4 regions of the Rhizobium leguminosarum genome follow, and region 3 is predicted to be linked to each of the others. Evidence: riboswitches for the same ligand, from Rfam matches in the RefSeq annotation. Region 3 holds a riboswitch; each other region holds the start of a gene.
The links. A riboswitch is a leader RNA that binds a small molecule or an ion and turns the genes downstream of it on or off. The one in region 3 is predicted to bind thiamine pyrophosphate.

Region 1: linked by a shared signal. The riboswitch ahead of thiM (hydroxyethylthiazole kinase) and the one ahead of thiC (phosphomethylpyrimidine synthase ThiC) in region 3 are both predicted to bind thiamine pyrophosphate.
Region 2: linked by a shared signal. The riboswitch ahead of BA011_RS18205 (YkoF family thiamine/hydroxymethylpyrimidine-binding protein) and the one ahead of thiC (phosphomethylpyrimidine synthase ThiC) in region 3 are both predicted to bind thiamine pyrophosphate.
Region 4: linked by a shared signal. The riboswitch ahead of thiC (phosphomethylpyrimidine synthase ThiC) and the one ahead of thiC (phosphomethylpyrimidine synthase ThiC) in region 3 are both predicted to bind thiamine pyrophosphate.

What each region holds. Positions count from the first base shown of each region.
Region 1 covers NZ_CP016289.1:610,878-618,360, reverse strand. Annotated here, with positions in the region: gene thiD (bifunctional hydroxymethylpyrimidine kinase/phosphomethylpyrimidine kinase) at 1-161, opposite strand, end outside; partial or broken gene thiE (thiamine phosphate synthase) at 158-791, opposite strand; gene thiM (hydroxyethylthiazole kinase) at 788-1,591, opposite strand; TPP riboswitch at 1,635-1,730, opposite strand; partial or broken gene BA011_RS34435 (ABC transporter ATP-binding protein) at 1,914-3,601, opposite strand; partial or broken gene BA011_RS46010 (acetamidase/formamidase family protein) at 3,598-4,541, opposite strand; partial or broken gene BA011_RS34425 (ABC transporter substrate-binding protein) at 4,609-6,225, opposite strand; partial or broken gene BA011_RS34420 (ABC transporter permease) at 6,251-7,169, opposite strand; partial or broken gene BA011_RS34415 (ABC transporter permease) at 7,171-7,483, opposite strand, start outside.
Region 2 covers NZ_CP016286.1:3,712,449-3,719,931, forward strand. Annotated here, with positions in the region: gene BA011_RS18175 (formate dehydrogenase subunit gamma) at 1-35, opposite strand, end outside; gene BA011_RS18180 (LysR family transcriptional regulator) at 170-1,063, opposite strand; gene BA011_RS18185 (ArsR/SmtB family transcription factor) at 1,255-1,596, opposite strand; gene BA011_RS18190 (SDR family NAD(P)-dependent oxidoreductase) at 1,828-2,598, opposite strand; gene soxR (redox-sensitive transcriptional activator SoxR) at 2,710-3,174, opposite strand; partial or broken gene BA011_RS18200 (NADPH-dependent FMN reductase) at 3,258-3,853, shown strand; TPP riboswitch at 4,098-4,211, shown strand; gene BA011_RS18205 (YkoF family thiamine/hydroxymethylpyrimidine-binding protein) at 4,202-4,834, shown strand; gene BA011_RS18210 (ABC transporter permease) at 4,924-5,730, shown strand; gene BA011_RS18215 (ABC transporter ATP-binding protein) at 5,727-6,533, shown strand; gene BA011_RS18220 (ABC transporter substrate-binding protein) at 6,602-7,483, shown strand, end outside.
Region 3 covers NZ_CP016290.1:495,601-503,083, reverse strand. Annotated here, with positions in the region: gene thiO (glycine oxidase ThiO) at 1-528, opposite strand, end outside; gene thiC (phosphomethylpyrimidine synthase ThiC) at 530-2,347, opposite strand; TPP riboswitch at 2,440-2,551, opposite strand; gene BA011_RS36750 (hypothetical protein) at 2,774-3,484, opposite strand; gene BA011_RS36745 (hypothetical protein) at 3,900-4,148, opposite strand; partial or broken gene BA011_RS43600 (IS5/IS1182 family transposase) at 4,426-4,623, shown strand; gene BA011_RS36740 (sugar ABC transporter substrate-binding protein) at 5,587-6,516, shown strand; gene BA011_RS36735 (helix-turn-helix domain-containing protein) at 7,014-7,232, shown strand; gene BA011_RS44720 (hypothetical protein) at 7,384-7,483, shown strand, end outside.
Region 4 covers NZ_CP016287.1:882,216-889,698, reverse strand. Annotated here, with positions in the region: gene BA011_RS44495 (hypothetical protein) at 1-440, shown strand, start outside; gene BA011_RS46590 (2Fe-2S iron-sulfur cluster-binding protein) at 412-900, shown strand; TPP riboswitch at 1,851-1,983, shown strand; gene thiC (phosphomethylpyrimidine synthase ThiC) at 2,083-3,906, shown strand; gene thiO (glycine oxidase ThiO) at 3,906-4,895, shown strand; gene thiS (sulfur carrier protein ThiS) at 4,886-5,083, shown strand; gene BA011_RS28575 (thiazole synthase) at 5,087-5,860, shown strand; gene BA011_RS28570 (DUF982 domain-containing protein) at 6,167-6,412, shown strand; partial or broken gene BA011_RS28565 (glycoside hydrolase family 15 protein) at 6,411-6,911, shown strand; gene BA011_RS28555 (hypothetical protein) at 7,466-7,483, opposite strand, start outside.

The sequences.
Region 1 (7,483 bases), on a different replicon from region 3:
ACCAGATGCACGCCGCTGACACCTTGTGTGTTCTGCGCCGTCAGCGCGGTCAGCACCGCCATGCCGTAGACGCCGCGGGCGGAAAAGGCCTTGAGATCGGCCTGGATGCCGGCGCCGCCGGAGGGATCGGAACCGGCGATCGAGAGAACGTTGCGGATCATGCGCGGGCCTTTCGGATTTCTGCGGCGATGCGGCGCGTGGCCGCTTCCGGGTCGGGCGTGCCGCAGATGGCGGAAACGACGGCAAGCCCCTTGGCGCCGGCGGCGAACACTTGGGCGACATGATCCGCCTTGAGCCCGCCGATCGCGACCGATGGCACCGGCGAAGCCTTTACCAGCCTTGCAAGGCCGTCAAAGCCGATCGGCTGCTTGTGGTCGGCCTTGGTCGGTGTCGCAAACACCGGCCCGACGCCGGTGTAATCGATGAGATCAGGATCGACCGCGTTAGCAAGCGCCTCGCTCTCGACCGACAGGCCAAGGATCATCTCGGCACCGACCATCGCCCGCGCTTTGCGCGCATCCATGTCCTCCTGGCCGATATGCAGGCCGTCGGCGCCGATGGCGATTGCCCTCGACGTCATCGTTGACGATGAGCAGGGCGCCGGTCCCATTCAGCGCCTGTTTCAAGGCGCGGCCGGTCTCGATCATCCTGATGGTGCCGGCATGTTTGTCGCGCAGCTGCACCATGGTCGCGCCGCCGGCAACGGCAAGGCGCGCGGTTTCGACCATGCCGATCCCGGCGCAGAGATCGGGATCGAGGACGAGATAGAGCGAAAGATCGAAAGTCTTCATGCGGCTGATATCCTTGCCCTGGCGTCAAGCGTTTCGGCGTCGAGCGCGGCCAGCGCATCGAGGAAGCGCCAGGAGAAGGATCCCGGGCCGGCCGCACCAAGGGCTGCCTCCTCGCCGGCGATGGCGAAGGTTGAAAGTGCTGCGACCGTCGCGCCGAAGATATCCTCAGGCGCCGTCGCGGCAAAGGCGCCGACCAGGCAGGTGAGCGAGCAGCCGAGTGCTGTGACCTCAGGCATCAAGGCCGATCCGCCTTCGATGCGCACGGCCCGCTCGCCGTCGGTAACGAAATCCACGGCACCGGTAACGGCGACCACCGCCTGCTGCCGCTCAGCCAGCCATCGCGCCGAACCTTCCGCCTGCTCGACCGGATCGCGGCTGTCGACCCCCTGGCCGCGGCTTTCTCCGCCGGCTAGCGCGATGATCTCGGACGCGTTGCCACGAATGATGGTCGGGCGCAGGGCGAGCAGTTCGGCAACCGCATTGCGGCGGAAGGCCGTCGCATAATGGGCGACCGGATCGAGCACCCAGGGTTTGCCGGCTGATGTCGCCGCCTTCGCAGCCGCCTGCATGCCGTCGATCCATTGCGTCGACAGCGTGCCGATATTGATTGTCAGCGCGCTGGCGATCCCGGCGAATTCGCCGGCTTCTTCCGCGGCATGCACCATGGCGGGCGAGGCGCCGGCGGCGAGCAGAACATTGGCGGCGATATTCATGGCGACGTAATTGGTGATGCACTGAACGAGCGGCGGCTTTTCGCGCATCGCCTTCAGCATAGCTCCTGGTGTGGTCCTGGTCTGCATGTGGCCCCTTTTCAGGCGGGGCAGGCGCGGGGCGGCCCGTATGGCGATGCCCCGAGCGACTCCTCCGCCGGCATTATCCGGTTCAGGTTCGAAGGGTGCTTCTCAGCCCGTCTGTCGACGAACGCCCCTGTCTCTCATCGGGTTTCTTTTCGCAGAGAACAGCGCGCCTGTCACCCCGAAAATGACAACTCCACGACCAACGCCGCCGCGTCTCTTTACGAAAGGCGGTCAGCCGACGAGATGCAGGCGGATTGGCTGTTGCAGCACGAGCTTCGACAGCAAGGCGCTCCTCGTCGATATTCTAGTAAGTCTCAACCTTCAGTCACGCATGCGCTTCCCTGCCGCGATAGACCTCCGGATCAGGGATCGGAACCGCTGCGATCAGCGCGCGGGTGTAGTCATCTCGTGGGTTCTCGAAGATATCCCGCCGTGTGCCGGTTTCGATGATGCGGCCGGCGCGCATGACGGCGACGTTGTGCGACATGCGCTCGACCACCGCCATGTCGTGGGAGATGAAGAGATAGGCGAGCCCCATGGTTTCCTGCAGTTCGAGCAGGAGGTCGAGCACCCGGGCGCGGACGGAGACGTCAAGCGCTGCGACGCTTTCGTCGGCGACGATCAGCTTTGGCTCAAGCGCCAGCGCCCGGGCGATGCAGATGCGTTGGCGCTGGCCGCCTGAAAACTCGTGTGGATAGCGCGTCGCCGCATCAGGCGTCAGGCCGACCCGGCGCAGCAGTTCGGCGACGCGGTCCTGCCGTTCGCTGTGGTTGCCGATACTGTGGATGACCATCGGTTCGCCGATCGCCTTGCCGACGGCCATGCGCGGGTCGAGCGAGGCATAGGGATCCTGGAAGATCATCTGCGCCGAGCGGCGCACGGGGCGCATTTCGCGCTGGCTGAGGCCGGCAATGTTGCGGCCGTCGATCAGGACGTTGCCCTTGAAGGGGATGAGACCGAGCACGGCCTTGCCCGTCGTCGATTTGCCGGAGCCGCTTTCGCCGACGAGGCCGAGCGTTTCACCCGGCAGGATATCCAAGGAAACGCCGTCCACGGCTGCAACCGGCGGCTTGCCCTTGAAAATCCGGCTTGCGGCGTTGCCGTAGGTAACGATGAGGTCGCGCACGTCCAGCACCGGCGTTCGGTCGGGGCGGAGCGTTTCGACGGCGCGCTGCGTGATGCGCGGCGGGCGATCGGTGCCGGTAAGCGCGCCGAGCCGCGGAACGGCGGCGAGTAGCTGTTGCGTATAGGGCTCTCGCGGCCGCTGGAAGACGGCGAGTGCCGGTCCGGTCTCGACGATTCTGCCATTCTGCATGATGACGACGCGGTCGGCCATTTCGGCGACGACGCCCATATCGTGGGTGATGAGGATGATCGAGGCGCCGAATTCGCGCTTCAACTCACGCATCAGCTTGAGGATCTGCGCCTGCACGGTGACGTCGAGTGCGGTCGTCGGTTCATCGGCGATCAGCACCTTCGGCCGGCAGGAGAGCGCCATGGCGATCATCACCGCTGGCGCATGCCGCCGGAAAGCTCGTGCGGATATTGCTTCAGCCGCCGGGCCGGCTCGGTGATCTGCACGGCATCGAGCATCTTCAGCGCCACCGCCTCGGCATTGTCGCTGCCCTGATGCGCGCGGATTGCCTCGGTCAGTTGGTTGCCGACCGACATGACCGGGTTCAGCGATGTCATCGGCTCCTGGAACACCATGGCGATATCGCCGCCGCGCACGCTGCGCATCGCCCGGTCGGAAAGCTTGAGCAAGTCGCGCTCGCCAAGCAGCACGCTGCCGGAGGCGACCCGCAGCGAGGCTTTCGGCAAGAGCCCCATGATCGACAGCGAGGTGACCGACTTGCCGGAGCCGGATTCGCCGGCGATACAGAGCGTTTCGCCGCTTGCAAGCTCGAAGCTGACATCCTGGAGCACCGGCTTGCGGCCTTCGGGTGTGCGGGCATCGACGCTCAGATTGCGAAGGCTGAGCACCGGTGCTGCGGCGGGCATGGCTTCGTTCACGCGAACACGATCCTCGGGAAGTAGAAGGAAACCACCCAGTTCGGCTGGTCGACGATCTCGCTGATCCGGAGATCGCCGCAGACCGAGCAGAGCAGATAGGCATCGACGGCGCTCATGCCGTGTTCGGCGCCGAGAAGATCGATCATGCGCATGACGCTTTCGCGCGCCCCGGTCATCAGGTCAGGGCCGATGCCTGTCGTGACCTCGTAGCCGGCGCCGTCGAGATGGCGGGTTACCGGTTCGGTCGTGGTGAAGCGCGGCGTCTGCAGCTTGGCGTCCTTGACGAGATCGTCGCTTCGACGTTCATCTGGCTTTCGATAGCCGTGTGCCGCAGACTTCGCCATCGCCCTGGGCGGCATGGGTATCCCCGATCGAAAACAGCGCGCCGTCGACCTCGACGGGCAGATAAAGCGTCACCCCCGCCGTTAGGTCGCGGATGTCCATGTTGCCGCCGACGCGGCGTGGGGGAACGACGGAGTGGGTGCCGGGCTCGGCGGGCGCGACGCCGATCGTGCCGGCGAAGGGCTTCAGCGGCACGCGGGCCGCCCGGACCGTAAAGGGCGGGCACCATGCTGTTGGCGTCATAAGACCAGACGTGCAGGGCCGGATCCTTGAATTGGTCGGCAAGCAGGCCGAAGCCTGGAATATTGGCCGTCCAGCCGACGCCCGAGGGAATGAACTTGCGCAGCGTCACCTTCAGCGCATCGCCGGGTTTGGCGCCTTCGATATAGACCGGGCCGGTGACCGGGTTGATCTTGCCGAAATCGAGCGCGTTCAGCGTTTCCAGCGTCGCGTCGTTTCCGAGCTGGCCACCGGATGAATCCATGCATTCGAAGTGGATCGTCTCGCCGGGCTTGGCGACGACGGCGGGGGCGAAATCCTTGTTCCAGCCGAAATTATGCTGGGCGCGGTGGATGGTGTGGGTGCAGGCGATGCACATGGTCATTCTCCCTCGATTTTATGACGCCTTCCCGATAGGGACCGGGAAGGCTTTGTTTCTTCAGGGCTTACTGCTTCACGTAGATTGCGTCGTAATTAATGACGCGGGTCGGATCGATGTAGATGTTGTCGGCGCCGCCCATCCGCATCGACTTGGCGACGACGCGGCGTTCGTTGATGACAGGGATCCACGGCGCATCGGCCATGATGTCGGTGAAGATCTTGCCCCAGGCGGGGTGCGCTCGGCGGCCTTTGCCGGATCGGACATGGAGTCGGCGGCCACGGCGCGCTTGTCGAGATCGGCGTTGCAATACCATGACCAGTTCCAGCCGCCCGGAACCGCCGGCGCAACCGAGGATCGGGCCGTAGAAGTTGGACGGATCCGGGAAGTCGGCGATCCAGGCCATGCCGCCCGACCAGATCATCGGCGCTTCGCCTTCCGTGCCGCCGGCCGCGATGACGTTTGCCTGGGCGAGCGCCCGGACTTCGGCCTTGACGCCGACGGCGGCGAGATCCTGCTGGATCGCCTGGGCGATACGCGGCTGCGGGTCGGTGTTGGTGGAGTAGAGCACGGTTTCGAAGCCGTCGGGATAACCGGCTTCGGCAAGCAGCGCCTTGGCTTTCGCCACGTCATAGGCATAGCCGGTGAAGGACTTGTCGTAGCCCGGCATCAGCGGCGGCAGCGGCTGATTGGCGGGCGTTGCGCGGCCGTTGAGGATGCGGGTGATGCGCTCCTTGTTGATCGCCATGTTCAGCGCCTGGCGAACCTTGACGTTGTCGAAGGGTTTCACCTTGGTGTTCAGCGTGATGTAGCCGGTGTGCAACTGTTCGCCGTCGACGATCATCTGCGCGCCGTCGGCCGAATTCTTGATTTCGAGGAACTTCGCCGGCGGAATACCGTCACCGGCAATATCGACCTCGCCCTTCTGCAGGCGCAAGAGCGCCACCAGCGGCTCCTGGCCGACCTCGACCTTGAAGCTGTCGATATAGGGAACGCCCTTGACGAAATAATCCTTGTTGCGCTCGAAGACGAGCTGCTGGCCGATCGTCCAGTCCTTCAGGATGAAGGTGCCGGAGCCGACCGGCTTCTTGCCGAAATCGCCGGCGGCGGCCTCGACGGCTTCCTTCGGCACGACCGAGGCGAAGTTGATGGCGAGCACGTGCAGGAAGGTGGCGTCTGGGCGCGAGAGGTTGAAGATGACGGTGCTATCGTCCGGCGTCTCGATGCCGGAGAGCGTCGTCGTCTTGCCGCCGGTTTCATCCTCGAAGCCTTTGATGGCGCCGAAGAAACCGGCGCCGGGTCCCTGCGTCTTCGGGTCGACTGCGCGTTCGATCGAATATTTCACGTCGGAGGCGGCGACCTCACGGCCATTCGAGAACTTCACGCCCTTGTGCAGCTTGAAGGTATAGGTCAAGCCGTCGGGCGAAACGGTGAAGCTTTCGGCAAGCGAGGGAACCGGGTTCGGCGTGCCAGGCGCGTAGTCCATCAGGCGGGAGTAGAGGCTCTTGATCATCGACCAGTTGACCCAGTCGTAGCCGATCGCCGGGTCGAGCGTTGTGATGTCGTCCTTGTAGGTGACGACGATATCGCCACCCTGCTTGGGCGTTTCCTGCGCCATGACGGACAATGGAGCGAGCGCCACCATCGTTGCCATGGTCGTCTGTTGCAGCCAGCGTTTGAACATTTTGGTTCCCCTTCTTTGGTTGCTGTCAGCGTGTGCGGATGCGCGGATCGATGACCGGCGCGACGAGATCGGCAAGCAGATTGCCGATGATGATGGCGAGCGCGGAGGTCAGCGTGACGCCCATGATGATCGGGATGTCGACCTGCTGGATCGACTGCCAGGCGAGCTGGCCGATGCCGGGCCAGCCATAGACCGCTTCGACCACGACCACGCCGCCCATGAACTGGCCGATATCGATGCCGATCATGGCGATGATCGGCAGCACGGCGTTGGGCAGCGCATGGCGCAGGATGACGCGCTTCGAGGAAAGGCCCTTGGCGCGCGCCGTGCGGACATAATCCTGGTTCAGTACGTCGATCATCGACGAGCGCACCATGCGGGCGTACCAGCCGGCGCCACAGATGCCGAGCGTTACGGCAGGCAGGACGAGATGCGCGAAGCTGCCGTAGCCGCTCATCGGAAACCAGCCGAGCGTTGCCGCCAGCAGGTAGAGCAGCAGCAGGGCGACGAGGAACTGCGGCGCTGAAGTGCCGACAAAGGAGGCCATCATCACCAACCGGTCGACGAAGCCGCCGCGGCGCACGGCGGCGATGGTGCCGAGCGTCAGGCCGAGCACCACCTCGACGAAGATGCCGGCGAGCATCAGCGTCAGCGTCGCCGGCAGGCGGGCGGCGATCAGCGTCCAGACGTCGGTCTTCTGTGCATAGGAGCGGCCGAGATTGCCGTGCAGCAGATTGCCGAGATAGGTGCCGAACTGGACCAGCAGCGGCTGGTCGAGGCCGAGTTCATGGCGGATGTTGGCGACCGTCTGCCGTTGCGCTGCGGCCGGCGATCATGCGGGCCGGATCGGCCGGAAGAGCGTAGAGCAGCACGAAGGTGATTGCCGCGACGCCGAGCAGGATGAGAGCCGCCTGCGCCAGCCTGCGGAGCATGAGTGATGCCATCAGCCCCTCCCGCGCTGGTCGGGTCGAGAATGTCGCGCAGCGCGTCGCCAACCAGATTGAAGGAAAGCGCCGTCAGAAGGATGATTGCCGGGGAATGACCAGCCAGGGGCGGCCTGGAATAGCTTTGGCTCTCGAAGATGATTGCCCCAGGAGGGCTGCGGCGGCTGGACGCCGACACCGAGAAAGGAGAGCGTGGCCTCGAGCAGCACGGTCGTGGCGATGCCGAGCGTTCCCCAGACGATTGCCGTCGGCATAGGTGCGGCAGGGATATGCATGAAGAGCACGCGCATGTGGCCGGCGCGAGCGAGCGCTCC
Region 2 (7,483 bases), on a different replicon from region 3:
GCTGCAATATCGCCTTCGGCGATATGAATGGTCATAAGGCAGCCCTCCCAGCGGCTTGCTCGTTGCGAAATAGCGGGCCTCCCCAGCCGAGTGCTATTCCGTCATCACCATCTCAGGGAAGCAGCCGGCGATCAATAAAGCTATCTTGTTGCTTGATAGGTTTTTTCTATCAAAGCTCTTCATCTTGCACGAGCACTCTCGCTTCATGCAGCAAGGCCGAGACAAGCGGCGTGAACGGCTCACGATAAGGCGCAACAAGACCGACCAGATGATGCGCCTCCGGCTCAACGATCGGGATCATGCGGATTTCCACAGGAAATCCGAAGGATTTGGCGACGTTGCGCGGCATGATGCTCGCCCAGCGTCCGGTCCTGACATGCGAGAACAGCACGATCATCGAGTTGGATTCGAGTGTCGGATGCGCCGTGGCGCCTGCTTCCGTCAAGTGGCGGTTGATGATCCGGCGGTTCTGCATGTCGGCAGTCAATAGACAAAGCCGAAGGTCGCCGATCTCCCGCCAGGTCACGTTGTCGCGATCGGATAGCGGGCTGCCGGCAGCCGTGATCAGATTATAGCGCTCGGCATAAAGGGGAACGGTCGTAACGCGGCCGAGCGGCTCGTTTTCGAGATAGGTGATGCCTGCATCGATTTCGAGGTTTTCGAGCATGCTCAGCACCTGCAGCGAATTCCGCGAGACGATCGAGAAAGTCACGCCGGGATGCCGCTCCTGAAAGGGCGTGGTGATGCGCGACAACATGGCAAGCGCGGTCGGAATGGCGGCGAGGCGGATGTGGCCGGAAAGGCCGCGGCGCGCGGCGCGCATCTCCTCGCGCATGGTGCGGGCATCCCCGACGATGCGCCGGGCCCATTCGAGCACGCGCTGTCCCTCCGGCGTCAGTCCCTGGAACCGCGAACCGCGCTGCACCAGCATGACACCAAGCTGATCTTCGAGCTGCCGGATGGCCGCCGAAAGCGTCGGCTGCGAGATCCCGCACTCCTCCGCGGCACGGCCAAAATGCTTTTCATTGGCAAGGGCGATGAAGAATTCCAGCTTGTCGATCATCCGGTCTCCCGATCCGGCGTGACATCATCCGGGTCAGTTCATCTTTGACGCAGCAGCCGTGCTCCGCAAGGGCGATCTCTAGATCAGGATGGTTTTAGGCCCGATCGGCCTAAAATCTGAATCCTGATCTAAATCAAAGAAATAGAGCATGATGTCGTCCGAAAACCGCGCACACTTTTCGGCATCATGCTCTAACTGTTTTCTGCAGCCGGGAAAAGATCGAACAGAGATTCGAGGAAGGCAAGCACGCTGACATTGCCGATGCTGTAATAGACCAGCCTGCCCTGGCGGCGCGTATAGACCAGGCCTTCTAGCCTTAATCGCGCCAGCTGCTGCGAGACCATTGCCTGCTGGATGCCGAGGATATTTTCGATCTCACCCACCGTCCGCTCCTCATTCGCCAATATGCAGAGGATCAGAAGTCGGGTCTGGTGCGCTAACGCTTTCAGCAGATCGCTCGCTTCATGGGCTTTTCCAGCGAGTTTGTGCAATTCCTGGCCGGACATCCCCGGCTCGGGTTTGGGCAACGGCATTCGGTATCTCGGAAGGGAGGCAATGAGGCAATGAGGCAATGAGGCAATGAGGCAATGAGGCAATGAGGCAATGAGGCAATGAGGCAATGAGGCAATGAGGCAATGAGGCAATGAGGCAATGAGGCAATGAGGCAATGAGGCAATGAGGCAATGAGGCAGATCAGCACAATAGCATATTCGCACAAGCGAATTGGTCAAAAGTGATGAAATGTCAAAAAAGGTCCAAACAAATCAGCAGATAAGCTGACCTCCATTGATCTCGATCACCTGTCCGGTGATGTAGCCCGAGAGCGAGGGAGCCGCCAGGAACAGATAGGCGGGAGCACAATCCTCCGCCGTGCCGAGCCGCTGCAGGGGGATGGATTTCCTCGTTTGCTCCAGCTTTTCGCGCGAGGAATAGCGCTCATGGAAATCCGTCTCGATCGTTCCCGGCGATACGCAATTGACGCGGATTCGGTCCGGTGCAAGCTCACGGGCAAGCGCCTTGGAATAGGTCGCAACGAAGGCTTTCGAAGCCGAATAAATCGACGAGCCAGGGCTGCCGCCGGTCAGCGCCGAAATCGAAACGGTGTTGACGATGGCAGCACCACTAGCGGCCTTCAATGCCGGCAGCAGCGCCCGCGTCAGCGCCACCACCGATGTCTGGTTAAGCCGCACGACCGCCTCATATTCTGCATCGGTGAGCGTGGTGGCGGGAAAACGACCAAGCATGGTGCCGGCATTGTTGACGAGCACATCGACCTTATCGAAGAAGGCGAGAACATCCTCGGCGAATTGCGCTGCCCCACCGACTGCAGAGAAATCGGCATTAAGCAGCAGCGCCCGTCTTTCGGATTCAGCCGTCAGCAGGAAATCCGGCAGGTCACGTCCCGGCTTGCGCCCGGTATGGACGATCACCTTCGCGCCGCAGTCCAGGAACTGCCGGGCCACTTCAAGGCCGATGCCGCGTCCGGCGCCGGTCACCACGACATTGCGATTTTCGAACAGTCTGGGATGGAACACGAAGCCGTCCTCCTCGCGGACAGTGCCGCCGGTTGTGTCATTCGCCCTTAACATATGAGCGCGCCGACTGAAAGAAAGGCGCGTATCGATCTTTCCTGGGGAGGACCGGGGTTAGTTTTCGGTCTCCAGAAGCCGCGCGCCCGGCCCTTCCTTGCCGAGCCGGTCGCAGGGATTGCGCAACGGACAGCTTTCGATCGACAGGCAGCCGCAGCCGATGCAGCCGGTCAGACGGTCGCGCAGCAGGCTAAGCCGCCTGATTCGCGCGTCGAGATCATCCTTCCACAGCGCCGACAGCGTCTGCCAGTCGGCGACGGTCGGCGTGCGTCCTTGCGGCAGGGACTCGAACGCTGCCTGGATTTCCGAAAGCGGAATGCCGACACGCTGCGCCACCTTGATGATGCCGAGCCGACGAAGCACATCGCGCCCATAGCGCCGCTGATTGCCGCGGGAGCGGATGCTCGAGATCAGCCCCTTGGTCTCGTAAAAATGCAGCGCCGAGACGGCGAGGCCGCTGCGCTCCGCCACTTCGCCGACCGTCAGGAGCTTGCCGAGCGGCGCTGCCGGGATTGTATCCATCGCCTCTTGACCTCAAGATTAGTTGAGGTTTTATAACCCTTGCTCCTGCAATCGTAAAGTCCAATCGCAATAAGGAGCGACGCATGCAAACACCCACCAGGCTGGCTGTCATCTATGGAAGTACGAGAGAGGGCCGCATCTGCGACCGGGTGGTCAAATGGCTGACGCAGGAACTCGTCCGCTTCCCGCAATTTGATATCGATATCATCGATCCATTGGATTTCGCGCTGCCGGCCAACCGTGACATGGCGCACCCCGAAATCGCCAGGCTCGCCAGCCGGCTTGGCATGGCCGACGCCTTCATCACCGTCACGCCGGAATACAATCACAGCTTCACCGCCTCGTTGAAGTCGATCATCGATTTCTTCTTCGAGCCCTGGCAGGGCAAGCCGGTCGCCTTTGTTTCCTATGGCGGCATATCCGGCGGCCTGCGCGCCGTCGAACAGCTGCGGCTGGTCTTTGCCGAACTCCACGCCGTCACCATCCGCGATTCGGTGAGCTTTGCCGCACCTTGGAACCGCTTCGATCCAGACGGACGACTCGATAATCCCGCCGATACAATGCGGTTGCTCGATCGGATGATGGCGAGGCGGAATGGTGGACGCAGGCGCTCGTCACCGCCCGCAGCAATCGTCCCTATGCCGAAATAGAGCGCTGCGCGTCTTTTCAGATGCGCTAAGGACGCTCTATCGCTTTGAATCTGCGCATAGTCCTTTCCGAAAATCGATTCCGATTTTCGGGGTTATGCGCTAGCCGCCTGAGCCAGATGGCTCCGGTTCCGTTCCCGGCAGGTACGGAACCATTGGGCACACCCGGGCAAATCCTCCGCCCGGGTGTTTTCCATCACGTTCTGCTCATTCCGACCGCACGGACGGGTTCGCAATTTTGCGGTTGCGGGGAGAAAACCCCGGTGATAGTTTCCGCGCAAATAACAGGGGAGCTCCGTATTGCCGGGGCTGAGATGTGAGGCGCAAGCCTCTGGACCCTTCAAAGCTGATCTGGGTAATGCCAGCGGAGCGAGGTTCAGATGTTCTCAGGCGCACAAGTGTCACTCTATCCGATGTCCGACAATTTCGTCGGCATCATTCTCGATGTCGTCAAGGCGCTGGATCCCTATCGCGACCGGCTGCGTATCGAGACCGATGACATCTCCACACTGCTGGTCGGCCCGCCTGACATTCTCTTCGCCGCCATGCATGATCTTTTCGTCGCCGCAGCAAAGACCGGCGAGCATTGCGTGCTGTCCGCTGCCGTTTCACGCGGCTGCCCCGGCGAGCCCGACGACGCCATCTGCGGCATCAACCCCTCCCTCGGCCAGGCGGAGCCGCTTGCCGAGCGCATAACAGCCGCACTTGCCGCCGTTGACATCACCACCGAGACCGGACAGCCGACCGCCGCGCAATTCTCGCTCTACGTCATGGGAACCGGTACCCATATGGACGAGATCTACGGCTGCATCGACTTCCTGAAGCGCTCCGGCACCTTCGACCGCGCCAAGAATTTCTGCAGCAGGCTCTCTGGCGACGCCGGTGCCGTCTTTGCTACCATTCGTGAGGCCTTCCTTCGCTTCGGCGACCCCGAGGGACATGTGACCCTCGACATCACGGTGTCCGCCAATACAGCGCCGCGCGTCTTTTCAGACGCGCAAAGGACGCTGTAACACTTTAAATTGCTGCATAATTTATCCTTAAATCGATTCCGATTTAAGGGATTATGCAGTGCCCGACGAAAGCTTGAAATCGAACGCTGATGATACCGTCAAACCCATCGGAATCGCGCCTTGCCGCGCTCCGCACCGCTCTCTACCGGGGCATACCCGCCTTGCTCGCCGGCTGCGCCTTTTTGGCGGCATGGGAGCTCTATGTCGATCTCTCCGGCATCAAACCGTCCATCCTGCCGGCGCCTTCGCGCATCGTCATCCAGGGCTGGCTGAACCGCGAGGGACTGATTGCCAATACCTGGCCCACGCTCGGCGCGACACTCGGAGGTTTCGCCCTGTCGCTGGCCTTCGCCTTTGCCGCCTCGATCCTCATGGATTTCGTGCCCTTCATGCGCCGGGCATTGCTGCCGATCTTCATCGCCAGCCAGACCCTGCCGCTGGTGGCGATCGCTCCCCTCGTCGTCCTCTGGTTCGGCTTCGGCCTGTTGCCGAAGATCCTGCTGGTGGCGCTCGTCACCTTCTTCCCGCTGCTCGTCGCCCTGCTGCAGGGCTATGAATCGACCGACCGCGACATCGCCGAATTGCTGAATTCGATGAAGGCGAGCCGCTGGCGCATTTTCCGTCTGGCACGGCTTCCCTCCTCGCTGCCCTATTTCTTCGCCGGCCTGCGGATCTCGATCACCTATGCTGTCGTCGGCGCGATCTTTGCCGAATATGCCGGCGCCGCCCGCGGTCTCGGCATCTATATCCTCAACGCCAAGAACAACTTCCGCCCCGATCTCGTACTCGCCGCCGTCGTCGTCAGCGCCGTGCTGACGCTCTGCCTCTTCGGGCTGACGCTGATGATCCAGCGCCTCGTCATGCCCTGGCAACAATCCGGGGAGCAGCGCCGATGAGCGATGCAATGATTGAGCTGCGCAACATCTCGAAGTCCTTCGACGGCATGAAGGTGCTGGGCGACATCTCGCTCGCTGTCGCAGACGGCGAGTTCGTTTCGATCGTCGGCCCATCCGGCTCCGGAAAATCGACGGTACTGAGATTGCTGACACAGGCGCTTCGGCCCGATTCCGGCACCATGCTTTTCAACGGCGCGCCGCTGGAACAGGCGCCACATTCCTTCGCCTTCATGCCGCAGCGCGATGCGCTGATGCCCTGGCGCCGGATCATCGACAATGCCGCACTCGGTCTCGAGGTGCGCGGCATGAGCCGCCGCGCGGCCCGCGCCGCCGTCGCGCCTTTGTTCGAGCGCTTCGGCCTCGCAGGCTTCGAGCATCACTATCCCTCCGAACTGTCAGGCGGCATGCGCCAGCGCGCCGCGCTGCTGCGCACCGTCGTCCAGACCCAGGACATGCTGCTGCTCGACGAGCCTTTCGGCGCGCTGGACGCGCTGACGCGCACGCAGATCCAGGAATGGCTGCAGGGCATGTGGACGGAACACCGCTGGACGGCGCTACTGATCACCCATGATGTTCGCGAGGCCGTGTTCCTCTCCGACCGGATCTACGTGCTTTCGGCCCGTCCGGCGCGTATTATCCGCGAATTCCGCGTTCCCCTGCCCCGTCCGAGAAGCATTGCCGATCTAGGCTCGCCGGCGGCCCAGGCGATCGAAACCGAAATCCTGCAAACCCTGCTTCATCCGCAAGAACAGGATGATTTTAGGCCGGTCGGCCTAAAATCTGAATCCTGTTCTAAGAGTTAGAGCATGATGTCGTCCGAAAACCACTCACACTTTTCGGCATCCTGCTCTAGAGACCTGAGGAGGTCACCATGCTGCTTCTCACCCGTCGCCAGACGATCTTCGCCGCCATCGCGGCAAGCCTCGCCGGCCACCCCGCCTTCGCCCAATCGGCGCCCGCAAAGGTTCGCATCGCGCTCGACTGGACGCCCAACACCAACCATATCGGCATCTATGTCGCCAAGGCGAAGGGCTTTTATGCCGATGCCGGGCTCGATGTCGAGATTCTTCCCTTCACCGATACCAGCGCCGGAACGCTGGTGTCGAACGGCGTTGCCGATTTCGGCATCAGCAGCGAGATCGAGACCCTGACGCAGCGCGCTGGCGGCGGTGACGTGAAGATGGTCTACGGCGTCGTCCAGACGGAAACCGCACGCCTGATCTTCAAGGGCGGACGCGACGACATCAAGAGCCCGAAAGACCTCGACGGCAAGACCTATGGCGGCTTTGGCGGCACCTGGGAGAGCGCGCTGATCTCCGCGATGATCCGCAATGACGGCGGCAAAGGCGACGTCAAGACCGTCACCCTCGGCACCTCCGCTTACGAGGCGCTGGACAATGGCTCGATCGATTTCACGCTGGAGATCTACACCTGGGAAGGCATCGCTGCCGAACTGGAAAACCGGAAGATCGGCCGCTTCCACTATTCCGATTATGGCATTCCCGACGAGCAGACGACGGTCATCGTCTCCAGCGACGCCTATCTCTCCGCAAGCCGGGAACACGCCCGCGCCTTCATCCAGGCGACACGAAAGGGTTATACCTACTCCGTCGACCATCCCGACGAAGCCTGCGACCTGCTGATCTCTGAAAGCAACGGCGCACTGATGAATACGGAACTGGTAAAGGCTTCTCAGAAGGCATTGATCGAGGGGCACTTTCTGAAATCCGAGGCCGGTGTGATCGGCAAGCTC
Region 3 (7,483 bases):
CGCTGCGCCCGTGCAATCGACGACCCTGTCGAAGCTCTCGCGCGGGCTCTCGCCCATGAAGGTGACCCCCTGAACCGTCAGCTTGGTGCGCAGCAGAGTCAAAACTCGCCGGGGATCGAGATGGGCTTCGCGGCGAAAGAACAGCCCGTGCCGGAACCGCCCGGCAAGAGAGGGTTCCAGCGCCGCGATCGCCGGCTCTTCCAGCCATTCATAACCCGTCGTGCGGCAGGCAAAGCGTCTCAGTTCACCAAGATCGCGGGCCGAGGCGACCACGAGCGTTCCGTTTCGTCGCACCTCTCCCGGCACCATTGCCTCCCATTTGTCGGCGGCGGTGAGACCCCGCATGAGTACCGCGTCATCAGCACTCTCCCGCTCGCACCAGGGCGCCAACATTCCGCCCGCGAGCCACGAAGCAGCACGCAGGAAACCGTCATATGGATCGAGCACAGTGACCTCGGCATCTCGAGCGCGCAGTTCATGCGCCACCGTCAGGCCGGCAACGCCGGCCCCTTTGACAAGCACACGCATCTCATTCGCCCGAATGTTGCAGGGTTTGAACTGGCATATAGAGGTCGCCGCCCTCGCGATAACGCGCTGCCATCGCATCCAGACCTTCCTTCTGTGCTTCGGCGCGGATATCGTGCGAGATGCGCATGGAGCAGAATTTTGGGCCGCACATGGAGCAGAAATGCGCCACCTTATGGGCTTCCTTCGGCAACGTCTCGTCGTGGAAGCTGCGGGCGGTTTCGGGGTCCAGCGAGAGGTTGAACTGATCCTCCCAGCGGAATTCGAAACGGGCACGCGAGAGCGCGTCGTCGCGCAGCTGTGCTGCCGGATGCCCCTTGGCGAGATCGGCGGCGTGGGCCGCGATCTTATAGGTGATAACGCCGGTCTTGACGTCGTTGCGATCCGGAAGACCGAGATGCTCCTTCGGCGTGACGTAGCAGAGCATCGCGGTGCCGAACCAGCCGATCATGGCAGCGCCGATCCCAGAGGTGATGTGATCGTAGCCCGGCGCGATATCAGTCGTCAGCGGCCCAAGCGTATAGAAAGGCGCCTCGCCGCAGACCTTCAGCTGCTTGTCCATGTTCTCCTTGATCTTGTGCATCGGCACATGGCCGGGGCCTTCGATCATCACCTGGCAGTCTTTCGCCCAGGCGATCTTGGTCAGCTCTCCCAGTGTTTCCAGTTCGGCGAACTGCGCCGCATCGTTTGCGTCAGCGATCGAGCCGGGGCGCAGGCCGTCACCGAGCGAGAAGGAGACGTCGTAGGCACGGCAGATGTCGCAGATCTCCTGGAAATGCTCGTAAAGGAAGCTTTCGCGATGATGATGGAGACACCACTTGGCCATGATCGAACCGCCGCGCGAGACGATGCCCGTCACACGGTTGACAGTGAGCGGGATGTAGTGAAGCCGCACGCCGGCATGGATGGTGAAATAGTCGACGCCCTGTTCGGCCTGTTCGATCAGCGTGTCACGATAGAGCTCCCAGGTCAGGTTCTCGGCAATGCCCTCGACCTTCTCCAGCGCCTGATACAGCGGCACGGTACCGATCGGCACGGGCGAGTTTCGGATGATCCATTCGCGGATGTTGTGGATGTTGCGGCCGGTGGAGAGATCCATGACCGTGTCAGCGCCCCAGCGGGCGGCCCAGACCATTTTTTCAACCTCTTCCGTCATCGACGAGGTGACGGCCGAGTTGCCGATATTGGCGTTGATCTTCACCAGGAAGTTCCGGCCGATGATCATCGGTTCTGCTTCCGGATGGTTGATGTTGGCGGGGATGATCGCCCGGCCTGCGGCCACTTCCTGGCGGACGAATTCCGCCGTCACATGGTCGGGAACGTGGGCGCCGAAGCTCTCGCCGTCGCGGACTATGGCGTCCGCCTGCGCCTTGCGGCCGAGGTTTTCGCGGATGGCGATGAACTCCATTTCCGGCGTGATGATACCGGCGCGCGCATAGGCGAACTGGGTGACGGCCTTGCCGTCCTTTGCGCGCAGCGGCTGGCGTAGCGTGGGGAATTCGGGCGTCAGCCTTTCGCCGCTTGCAAAGCCGTTGTCTTCGGGACGGACATGGCGGCCCTGATATGCCTCGACGTCGCCGCGGGCGAGAACCCAGTCGCGTCGCAGTGAGGGCAGCCCCTGTTCGATACGGATCTCGGCGCCGTCGATCGTATAGGGGCCGGAGGAGTCGTAGACGACAACGGGCGGCTCGCCCGATGTCGGATGCAGGCTGATTTCGCGCATCGGCACGCAAATGTCGGGATGGATGTCCCCGCGAATGTAGATCTTCCTGGATGCCGGCAAGGGGCCGGTGGTGACGGTTGGGGTGGCGGCGATACTCATGGTTTGAGGCTCCAAGTTTTCGATTGGAGACCCAGTCCTCAGCCGGAATGATGAAAAGACGCCGGCATGGATTCCACACGTGAATCCACTGCCTTCGAGCGCTTGCACCGTCCCTACGCCAGTATGAACTGGATCAGGTTCAACGGGTCACTGCGCGCGATAGCAGTATCTCAGCCCCTTGCCGGGACCCCCCTGGTGAATGCAAAAAAGGGTAGAGGCTTGCCGAGGGGACTGTCAAGCGACAATCTGCCATGGCTTGGGATCCGGGTTACACTTAGGCTATCGTGCGTGGTCGCCGCGCTCAACGAATCCACAAGGGCAATCGCCCGACCGACACGCATCCGCAAGACAGACGCCTTTGTCGCATGCAGTGGCTGTCGATTTTTATTCCGAGCAGTTTAGCAAGTGTACCGAAATACCGAAGCGCTATTGAGAAAGCAGGTGCGGAACTGGAAAGTCTAATACTTTGTCCGTGTAGCTTTCGACCAAGGCGCTAAACGGCGTGCCGTCTCGAAGTTTCAGTACGGCACGATGTTCGAGCAGGAACGGCGGCAGGCTAAGGGAACTTGTTTCATGCGCTGTTAAGCCGTCCATATCCCAGCCTTCGGATAGAGGGGACCAGAGCAACGTGGCAGACAGGTTTGTGCGAGTGAAATTAAGAGCCTGAACGGCTCTGCCAAACGCGATATCGCTGGTATTCAACGCCTGATTCATTTCTGCAGTTAATTTTGCAGGTACATACCAGTTGTCGGCCTCGGACAAGACGCGGTCGCCGCAGACCAGGCGGACGCGGCGATAAGCGATCAGCTCACCGGGGCCGACGGTCAGAAGTTCACGGATGTGCTCATCGGCTGGTTTGCCTTGCCCGCCCACACGCTGAGCTACGATCTTGGAACCTTCAGGTGCGAGCTTGTGCGCGGCGCACCAGCGGTCAAGCGTCAACGTAGCGCTGGCGTTACTCAGGAGATTGGCATTCAAGGTCTGGAGGACAGCAAGCGCTTCCACTCGAGATGCCGGCGTGTTCAGCCACTGAGACCCTAGAGACGGTTCTTGCGCAATTGCGATCTGGGTGCCCAGCACGATGGTGGTCGCTGCAAGTGCGGCGATGCGAATGCGTTTCGAAGAACAAAATGACACGGAGAACGAATCCTTTCTGCAGCAAATTTGATGGGCGAACCCTGCGCGTCAAATTTCCTTGATTGGCAGGCGAGCGCGCGTTGTCAGCGTATTTGATAGCGGCAGCAAGATTTGAGATGCGCCTTGCGTGAACCGTATAACGGTCAGGTTTCCAAAGACTTTCTTACCATCTTTCGATGTTCCTGCCGTGCTGGTTCACACCTGATTGAAGCCTGTGTGCCCGAGGCGTCCTTTGGCTTGCCTCGCATCGATGTCGTCCTTGATATCCTCCATCCGCTCGCCGACCTGATTTGCAAGCGTTCGCGACTGAGCCGGCGCTTCCATCCTGAAATATGGAAACCCGATAGACGTGGATTTCAAAGGAGGAACGTGGCGGCCGGTCCAAATTCTCCCAATTATATACCGTAACTTTCACTTAACGGTTTAGCGCCTTTGTCGTCCTCTCGCTCGTTGCGGGATGTTCATACAGCTGGATCGGATAAAATAGGTAGCAACCGAAAGCAAAATCCAGGAGCCATTGTTCGAAAAAGGTCTTCTTCGTCGACACGGAGCCCTCCTGCCGGTCGAGTGACAATTGTAGACCAGGCAGCGACACGCCGTCGATGGTTGCCAACCGCAGATGCGAGTAGCCAAGGCGCTTGTCTGATTTCTTTTGGTGATCCATGTCATCGCGCTCCTTGTGCAAACCTTCCGGAGGATGATGTCGCCGGCTAGATTTCAGCATTCATAGGGTAAGAATTTTCCTGTTGCACCATCATCACTCCTCGTAACAGGACAGTTGATGAAAACGACAAACAACGCAACAGTTAGTTGGATATATTTTATAGTATATCGGTTTCAGTTTGGCGGACAATTATTGAATATTATGAGAAACAAGTCCGTTACATCATATATTATTGTATATATAATTACATAAATCGCGCTTTGTGGCATTGGTGGCCCGGATGAAATGGCAGGGCTCTAACGGTTACGCTGGTCGAAACGGCAATCGGGCGACACAAGTTCATCATCGGGCGGCGTCTGCGGGGGAGGTCGCGGCATGGTCAGCAGACCGAAGTCGCCATCGGCTGCGCCGTCTCAACCGCATGCTTGACTGCGCACGCCCGAAATACATCTCCGGCAAGGCGGCCACGGCATGATCAGCCGTTTCAAAGATCCCCATCCGTTCAATTCCAGATCTGTGCACCAACGCCCGCGACCGTCGCCGATCGCATTTGTAGAGTGTGCTCTCTCAATGCATCACTTCTTCTCGGAGCTTAACGCGGCCGCAGAGAGGAACGCGCGGAAGTCGACCGTCGATTCAAGGAGTCGGACGCTGACGCTGACAGGGTCCCCATGGCAGGAGTACGGCCGTCACATTCGGTTGAGAATTCGGGCCATGATCGTTTTTACCCCTCGTGTATTTGCACAATCTATTGCCAGCGATTGGACACGGTCATGAAATAAAATTGCATCGACAAGTGCAGATGACATGTCGACGCCAACGACATCTCCGGAGAGGTCTGCGCCGGAGCCGGGAGGTCTGCGAGGGTGAGTGTAGAGTTGCCGCCTCGACCGGCCCAGTTCAGCGACTGCCCGGTCCATTGCGGCGGCGCCGCTCTTGTTAATCTCTCCTGCATCGGGTTCGATATCCCTGAAAATATCCGGGGACTGATGGGGTTCTCTCATTCACCGCGACGATTCTTTCAAGAATGAGAGGATTTACAAACAACGATGCATGGACCGCAAAACGAAATAGATAGAAGCTTGCCAAAACTGCGTCACGTTGCCTCGCGATCACGCGAAAGCTGACGAAGAGATTGGACAATATGGCATGTGTCGGCTTTGCATCATTGTGGTGTCTTTGGTGAAAGACGCTCGGCATTGGCGCTGTTGAAGACTGCGGACTTAAATCATCAAATTAGGCACCAAAAAAATTGGGGGTTCGCGCGAGCCAACGTACCGGCGAAGGAGGGGCTAGTCGTCAGCATCGAGATTGTCTTGATATCTTATGGTGATGTCCGGCCCTTATCTGGCAGCCCTGGTAATTGTTTTCGGCCAGTGTGCTGGAAACCCGGCGTGAGGAGGGTGCAGCCGGGCACCGCTTTGTGGAGGAAGTGAAAATGAAAAAGTTTATCCTGGGCACTGCGATGGCGCTCGTCATGTCGACGGCGGCTCACGCGGAAACGGTCGGCGTCTCGATGGCGAAGTTCGACGACAATTTCCTGACGGTTCTGCGCAACGGCATGACCGATTATGCAAAGACACTGAGCGGCGTGACGCTGCAGGTCGAAGACGCACAGAACGACGTTTCCAAGCAGCAGAGCCAGATCCAGAATTTCATCGCCTCCAAGGTCGATGCAATCATCGTCAACCCTGTCGATACCGATGCGACCACGGCGATGTCGAAGCTCGCAGCCGATGCCGGCATACCGCTGGTTTACGTCAACCGTCAGCCGGTCAACGTCGACACGCTGCCGGACAAGCAGGCCTTCGTCGCTTCCAACGAGCTGGAATCCGGCACGCTGGAAACCAAGGAAATCTGCCGTATTCTCGGCGGCAAGGGCAAAGCTGTCGTCATCATGGGCGAACTCTCCAACCAGGCTGCGCGCATGCGGACCCAGGACGTCCATGACGTCATCAAGACCGATGAGTGCAAAGGCATCGAGATCGTTGAAGAGCAGACGGCCAACTGGGATCGTACCCAGGGTGCCGACCTGATGACCAACTGGCTCTCCAGCGGCATCGAGTTCGACGCCGTCATCTCCAACAACGACGAAATGGCGATCGGCGCCATCCAGGCGCTGAAGGCAGCCGGCAAGGACATGAGCAAGGTCGTCGTCGGCGGCGTCGACGCCACGCAGGACGCGCTTGCCGCCATGCAGGCGGGCGATCTCGACGTTACCGTGTTCCAGGATGCCGCCGGCCAGGGCAAGGGCTCGCTTGATGCAGCGCTCAAGCTCGCCAAGGGCGAAAAGATCGAAAAGAAGGTCTACATTCCCTTCCAGCTCGTGACGCCTGCCAACGTCAAGGACTTCGTCACCAAGAACTGAGGCGAACGCCACACAGGATGCGGGCTTTGCCCGTATCCTCTTTTCGGGCGCTCGAAGTTCCTCAAATCCTTAAAGATGAAGGACCCTTGAGTTCTCAGGCTGCTGCGCTTGATCCCCATGCGCCGTTCTCAGGCGATCTCTTCAAGACGACGGCCGATCAACAGCGCCCGGCAGGGTTCTCACAGGCTCTGGCCGAATCTGCGGGCCATGAGCTTATCACGCCGAGGCAACTCTCGAATTGTTTGTCCATCGTTCTCCGCTTGGGAATGATCGGTGCATCACGCCCTACGAGCTTCCCGACCGGGGCGAACGCTCCTGCCAGATCGGAAGCTGCTTGTCGGCCCTTCATCGCGTCAGACCTGTACTCCGCCGCAGAAATTGATAGAAAGAGCGCCCGCGGAATTCGAAGAAACTGTCCGTTGCCGGACGCGGTCGGCAGCGGTGGAACGAGAAAACGGATGCACGTTTTCCGGCCGCCAAAAGGAGCCTTAATCGACATGAACATGGTCTCGAAGATTGCGAAATCCCCAGTTGCCCCGTCCGTTGGTGCTCTGCTTGCAGAAGCTCGCCTGGCTCGCGGCTATTCGCTGGACGACGTCGCAGAAACCACTGGTCTGACTGTGGCAGAGGTGACAGCTCTGGAGAACGACGTGGATTTCGACGCGTCGAGGATTCGAAGGACCGCATCCGCTCTAGGGATTTTAGAAAAGATATGAGATGTGCCGCGCAGACATCGTTGAACAGCTTTTTCCACGGCTCTACCTCCTCAAGGAAGGTGGGTGCAGCAACTCACGGGTCGCGCTTCAATGGGGATGCCGTTCGACTCGGGCACAGTTTTGAAGGGTAGGGCAGGGAACCTCGGCTGTGATGTTCGACAACCAGCTGACTCTTCAAGGGGAATGGCGGCGGCTGGCGCAGTTCTTCCGCTCGCAAATTCGGCATCATCGCGTGCAGCTCGATTCCAAGG
Region 4 (7,483 bases), on a different replicon from region 3:
ATAACCCGATTGTCCAGACCGGGACGCCGGCGACGATCCGCGTTCTCTCCGTCAAGGTTGAGGACAACTTCGATCCGGTCACGAAGAAGGACGTTTCCGATCATCTGGAAATTGCCATCTCGAACGTCGGCACGGCCGATCTCAAGGGATTGAAAATGTATCTGACGCTGACCGACGATACGAACGCCAAGACCGAAAGCATCTATCGCGACCTGTCAGGTTTCACGATGGCTGCGGGAAAAACCACCGGGCTGCATTTCGATCTCAAAGGTGTCGCCGACTGGGCGGCCGCGCAGACGCATTACCGCGCTAATGAAAACTCCATGCTGTACACGACGCCTTCACCGAAGACACTCCAGTTGCAGATCGCGGCCAACGGCGAAGCGCCCGTCTCGATCACGGTCAAGAAGGATGCAGGCGGAGCCGAACTCGCGGATTGATGAACGACCTGGTTTGTTCCCTCTCTTGACGTTCAAGCGCTGGCGGCCGGACCGGCCTCGTCGGTTCGGCCAGATTCGTTGGCTGGCAAAGATGTTCGCACGCCATGCCCATTGGATAATCGAACTCGGGCCAGTGCCCAAAATCGTGAAAGTCGGTTTCTTGGACTGTGATTTGTCCATCGCTACTGATAGTAGCAGAACGCTTCTTGAAATAATCTGCGGAGCTGGACTTTCTATAGGATCGAGCTGCCAAGCGGGACCGTGCAGGGCCTGTAAATGCAGAGTTGTTGAGGGCCAATGGCGAATCCTTCCCAACAACGCAGATGAAGCGATGGCGGTATTAACGGACGAGGAAAAAAGCTCTGGAGTTGTCCTTGTTGCTTTCATCTTCGACCGGCCTATTCTCACGCCGCCAGCCCGGTATGCGGCGCTCGACCAATCGCAGAAATCGGTGTTGTGAGCCCCCGCGACAAACTGCGCCGAATGACGCTCCACTACGATCACCGAGATCGACGCGCGTCAAACTACTGGCTAGCAAAGCGTCATCGCGATATCGTTTACACTGGTATGACGCCTCGACTAGACGGTGCGCTAGCGCGAACAGGCACCGTCAGATGCGATGACGACCTTAAATGATTAGGGGGCCGTCGAACTTGCGGCTTCGAATACCCTCAGAGCAGCCGGTAGTTTGTTGACGCCAGGAGAGCGAATATCAGAAGTAATCACAATGACGGTGTTCGTCGCAGCGTCCCAAGATTTTCGGGATCACTCTCGAGTGGCTGACTTCGCATCGGACCTCATCATGCTGAAACTTGGGGGAGAGGCTGTGGGAGCGAGGGCAGCAGTGGGTGTTAGCTGTTACCTAGTGGGTCAATAGTTGAAATTCAGTTGACTGCCGTAGTGCGGCAAAGCTGAACCGACCGATTTGTTTACTGCAGTTCCATAAATAAGGGTTACGCAGCACCGACGACATTATGGGTGCGGTTCGCATGAGCGGCCGCATTCTCAGTTCCTGCAATGGCATCGAGAGAACTGCTTCAAGCACTGAAAGCGACGACTGCGGCAAGTTGATCGGATTCATCCTTATCGGTCCAGCCGGTTGATGTCCTGGCGGAGCATGGCTGCGAATTTCTTCAGCCCATTTTGGTGAAGCGCGTTTATGAACCAACCGTCGGCGTTGTCTTGCGCAGATTAAGCCGCGCAAGTCTGGCACTCGAAAGAAGCGCCTCGGGAAACGCAATATGAAGGTCAGCCAGGAAATCATCTGGCTTCTTGCTCGTTATGCCGTAAGGACGCGCGTCTCGTCTCGGGAAATCCTTGGAGTGGCGACAAACAAGTTGCAAACGGTCGGGATATGGGTCCCGGTACCCTAAGGACTTGACGGAGCGCCATTGCTCACAATAGCTTAGCCCTATTCACCAGGGGGGTCCCGCCAAGGGGCTGAGATACTGCTGGTCGGATCGGCTTCGGCCGGCCGAGGCGCAGTGACCCGTTGAACCTGATCCAGTTCATACTGGCGTAGGGACGGTGCGAGCGCTGCGGCGGCGAGGGCGGGACTCCGTTCTTCGGATTCCGACGTGTTCTTCCATCATTCCAACTCTGGAACTGGGTCTCCAAACGTCAAACCTTGGAGCCTCGAACCATGAATATCGCAACCACCAAGCTCACCCCGGTCGTCACTACCGGCCCGCTTCCCGCCTCCACGAAAGTCCTGAAAGCTGGAACGATCCACCCGGACATCCGCGTGCCGATCCGTCAGATCGCATTGCATCCGACCTCCGGCGAACCGCCGGTCACCGTCTACGATTCCTCCGGTCCCTATACGGTAGAAGGCGCCGCGATCAGTATCGATGCCGGCCTGCCGCGCCTGCGCGAAAGCTGGATTGTCGCCCGCAGCGATGTCGAGGCCTATGAGGGCCGCATCGTCAGGCCGGAGGACAACGGCTTCGTGTCCGGCAGCCACCTGACGCCGGAATTCCCGATCCGCAACCAACCTTTCAAGGCAAAGGCGGGCAGGGCCGTCACCCAGCTCGCCTATGCGCGGGCCGGCATCATCACGCCGGAGATGGAATTCGTCGCCATCCGCGAGAACCTCGGCCGGCAGGCGGCCAGGGAACCGCTCGTTCGCGACGGCGAAAGTTTTGGCGCCCAAGTGCCGGATTTCGTGACGCCGGATTTCGTTCGCCGCGAAGTCGCGGAAGGTCGGGCAATCATTCCCGCCAACATCAACCACCCCGAATCCGAACCGATGATCATCGGCCGGAATTTCCTGGTGAAGATCAATGCCAATATCGGCAATTCGGCCGTCACTTCGTCGATGGCGGAGGAGGTCGAGAAGATGGTCTGGGCGATCCGCTGGGGCGCCGATACGGTCATGGACCTGTCGACCGGCCGCAACATTCACAATATCCGCGACTGGATCATCCGCAATTCGCCCGTGCCGATCGGCACCGTGCCGCTCTACCAGGCGCTCGAAAAGGTGAACGGCATTGCCGAGGACCTGACCTGGGAGGTCTATCGCGACACGCTGATCGAGCAGGCCGAGCAGGGTGTCGACTACTTCACCATCCATGCCGGCGTGCGGCTCGCCTATATCCCGCTCACCGTCAACCGCGTCACCGGCATCGTTTCCCGCGGCGGCTCGATCATGGCCAAGTGGTGTCTGCACCACCACAAGGAGAGTTTTCTCTACGAGCACTTTGAGGAAATTTGCGACATCGCCCAGGCCTATGACGTGTCGTTCTCGCTCGGCGACGGTCTTCGCCCCGGTTCGATCGCCGACGCCAACGATGCGGCTCAGTTCGCGGAACTGGAGACCCTCGGGGAGCTGACGAAGATCGCCTGGGCGAAGGATTGCCAGGTGATGATCGAGGGTCCCGGCCACGTGCCCATGCACAAGATCAAGGCCAACATGGACAAGCAGGTCGCGGTCTGCGGCGAGGCTCCGTTCTATACGCTCGGGCCGCTGACCACCGATATCGCGCCGGGCTACGACCACATAACGTCGGGCATCGGGGCTGCGATGATCGGCTGGTTCGGCACCGCCATGCTCTGCTACGTGACGCCTAAGGAACATCTCGGCCTGCCGGATCGCAACGACGTCAAGGTGGGCGTCATCACCTACAAGATCGCCGCACATGCGGCCGATCTCGCCAAAGGCCATCCGGCGGCCCAGGTGCGTGACGACGCGCTGTCGCGCGCTCGTTTCGAGTTCCGCTGGGAGGACCAGTTCAACCTCTCGCTCGATCCGGAAACGGCGCGTTCGATGCATGACGAGACACTGCCCAAGGAGGCGCACAAGGTGGCGCATTTCTGCTCCATGTGCGGCCCGAAATTCTGCTCGATGCGGATTTCTCACGATATCCGCGCCGAAGCGCAGAAAGAGGGTCTGCAAGCCATGGCCGCCAAATATCGCGATGGCGGCGATCTTTACATGCCGGTCGAAAACGCTCCGAGTAATACATAGTGTCTACGTTTCTCGTCAAAGGGGCTGGCGTTGCCGGCCTCGCCGCGGCCTATGAACTCGCCAAGCGGGGCTTTTCGGTTGAGGTGATCGAGGAGGCTGGCGGGGTGGGGCTTGGCGCCTCGCATTTTGCTGGAGGAATGCTCGCACCCTATTGCGAACGGGAGGCTGCCGAAGAGGTTGTCCTGACACTGGGGCTGGGCGCGGCCGGATGGTGGGAGGAGGCCGTGCCCGGCGAGGTTCGTCGCCGCGGTACTCTGGTAGTGGCGCAGCCACGCGACCTTCCGGATCTCGCCCGGTTTGCCGCGCGCACGACCGGTCATGTCTGGATTGATCGCAAGGGCGTAACCGACTTAGAACCTGCCCTTGCCGGCCGCTTCGAAAAGGCTCTTTTCTTCGAGCAGGAGGCGCATCTCGATCCACGCCGCGCACTGGCCGGGCTAGCCGACAGACTCCGCGAATACGGCGTAGTCTTCCATTTCGGGGGACGCCAGCCGCAGGAGCGGCGATTTGCCGGCGTGCTCGACTGCACCGGGCCAGCGGCGATACCGCGGCTTTCCGGCCTGCGCGGCGTGCGAGGCGAAATGCTCTACCTGGAAACTGCGGATGTTACGCTTTCCAGGCCGATCAGGATGCTGCACCCACGCCATCCGATCTACATCGTGCCCCGCGACGATCACCGTTTCATGGTCGGGGCGACGATGATCGAGGCTGAAGATGACGGACCGATTGCCGCGCGTTCGTTAATGGAATTCCTGAACGCGGCCTATACGCTGCATCCGGCGTTTGGCGAGGCACGCGTCGTCGAGACCGGGACCGGCATACGTCCGGCGTTTGCCAACAACATTCCGCAAGTAATCGAAACCGAGGAGGGGCTCGCGATCGCCGGCATGCATCGGCATGGCTTCCTGTTGGCACCCGCCATGGCTGTGCGGGCAGCCGATATTCTCCTCGCGCGACATTCTTCTGAAAGGCTAACCCCATGGAACTGATCATCAATGGCGAAACCCAGGTCTGCGAGGCCGCAACCCTGGCCGAACTTCTTCATGTTCTGGAATACGAGGGCGACTGGTTGGCAACCGCCGTCAACGGAGATCTCGTCCATCGCGAGGACCGAGCTGGCCACCGGCTCGACGACGGTGACCGTATCGAAATCCTGTCCCCGATGCAGGGAGGTTGATCCATGCTTTCTCTTTATGATGCTGAGTTGTCTTCGCGGCTTCTGCTCGGTACCGCGCGTTATCCGTCACCGGCCGTCCTTGCCGAGGCGGTAAACCGGTCCGGTGCCGAGATCGTCACGGTCTCGCTTCGCCGCGAAACGGCCGGCGGAAAGATGGGTGGAGCCTTCTTCGAACTCATCCGCCAGCTCGCGGTGCACGTCCTGCCCAACACCGCGGGATGTCACAGCGCATCGGAGGCGATTCTGACCGCCAAGATGGCACGCGAAGTATTTGGTACCGACTGGATCAAGCTCGAGGTGATCGGTCATCACGACAGTCTCCAGCCGGATGTGTTCGAACTGGTCGAAGCCGCACGCATTCTTTGCGCGGAAGGGTTTTGCGTATTTCCCTATACGACGGACGATCTGGTGGTCGGTGAAAAGCTGGTCTCCGTCGGATGCCAGGTCTTGATGCCCTGGTGCTCGCCGATCGGTTCTGCGGCAGGTCCGCGCAACCCGTCCGCGCTCGCCGCCATGCGGAGCGCCTTTCCGGACATCCCGCTGATCGTGGATGCGGGGATCGGGAGACCGTCGCATGCGGCAACGGTGATGGAATTCGGCTACGACGCGGTGCTGCTCAATACGGCGGTCGCCGTTGCAGGCGATCCGCCTGCCATGGCCGAGGCGTTCGGCAAAGCGATCGAGGCCGGACGGCTCGCTTATCTTTCCGGCATGCTGGAGCCGCGCGACATGGCAGTACCGTCCACCCCGGTTGTCGGAAAGGGCGTTTTCGCATGAGCGGTGAAGGCGCAGCGCGTTTGGTAGGTGTCTCCAAAACCTGTTTGACCATCGCCTCTGCGCAGTCCCAAGAGAATGCTATTCCCGCGTGCTTTTCGCGAAGCGCGCGCCGTTACGACTTCACTAAATGGCTGATCGGTATATCCGCTATCGAGGGGATGCGCGCTTCCTCTTGATAATCCCGCTCGATCATGACCCGCATGTATAGGTGGCGATCAACTGCACCTATCAGACCAAGGTCCTAGCGTTGGAACGCCGTTCGCAGTGGGGCATTTGTACTATCAGATTCATTGGCAGGAGGACTCGATGCCGACAGAAATCTGGCAAACACCTATCGAGATCGCCGTCGCGGGCGGCGATCACTTCAAAAGCATCCAAAACAGCCGCGAGGCCCTTGAGACCCTCATGACCTGCTGGCCCGAAAAAGGCGGGAGGTCGTTCGCCATTGCAAAACGCGCCTGCATGAAGTCGCTCAGCGGAGAAGCGGATCATGCGGCGGCAGCGCGTGCCTTTCAGGAAGCGGCGATCGAAGCTGGTATCCTCCGCCCTTAGAAATCGCGTAACAATTGCGCTCACGAGTTGGCTAAGCAATTTCTGGAACGAGGAGAAGGGGCACTTTGTGCAGACAAAGGGAGGCGACACGCTTGACGCCTCGCTGCTGCTCATGCCGCTGGTGAGGTTTGTCAGTGCCACGGACCCGAGGTGGCTGTCGACCTTGACGGCGATCGGCGACCAACTAGCGGACGACGGTGTCGTGCACCGATATCGAAGTAATGACGGCCTTGACGGGGAGGAGGGCGCCTTCTCAGCCTGCTCATTCTGGTATGCAGAGTGTCTCGCACGAGCGGGGGACACCAAGAAGGCTCGCAGGGTCTTCGAGTCGGTTCTGAATTATGCCAACCATCTCGGACTATATGCCGAGGAGTTTGATACCAAGGCGCAGCTCGCTGGCAATTTCCCGCAAGCCTTTACTCATCTCGCTCTGATCAGCGCAGCGTTCTACCTAGATCGCGAGCTCGACGATCGCAACAGCCAGGAATGGCGGCCGTAGAGCCGACGAACACCGCTCCGTATCCGAGTGGGGGCGCCTTCCGATGGTACCAAGCGTTCTTAACTTCCTCGGACGACAGTAGGATCGCTCCGCCAGCGCCACCGAATGTATTTCAGCTTAAGTTTTATGCGCTGGTCGGCAGTTTGGCTGCCTCGGAACTTTCAATGTCCCCAGTCGGTTCGTACCGTTGAAGTGGAGGAACTGGCCATGTCCAAAAAGAATAATGCCCCATCAAAAAGGGGCAATCCTAAAGAGCAGCCTGTCAATCGCCCCGACCATAAGGAACCGCAGGAGCCTGACGATCGCAAACACCCGGCCCGAGATACAAGGGAGGCGCCGGTGCCCAACCCTAACGGCGAGCCTGTCGAGAAACTTTAGCGACTGCCAGACCGTCGTGAAGCCGGCTTTAGGATCGGGTTCGCTATTGCCGGGAACAAGCAAGATCCGACCGTCTCGCACGATGAGATCATCGATATCGCACCAACATTGGGACCGCCGGGCACGAGGCACTGCGGGTGCCGCCAAGCGGAACAGCTTTCCGGGCTGATTAACGTTCACTCGGCGGCTTGCCG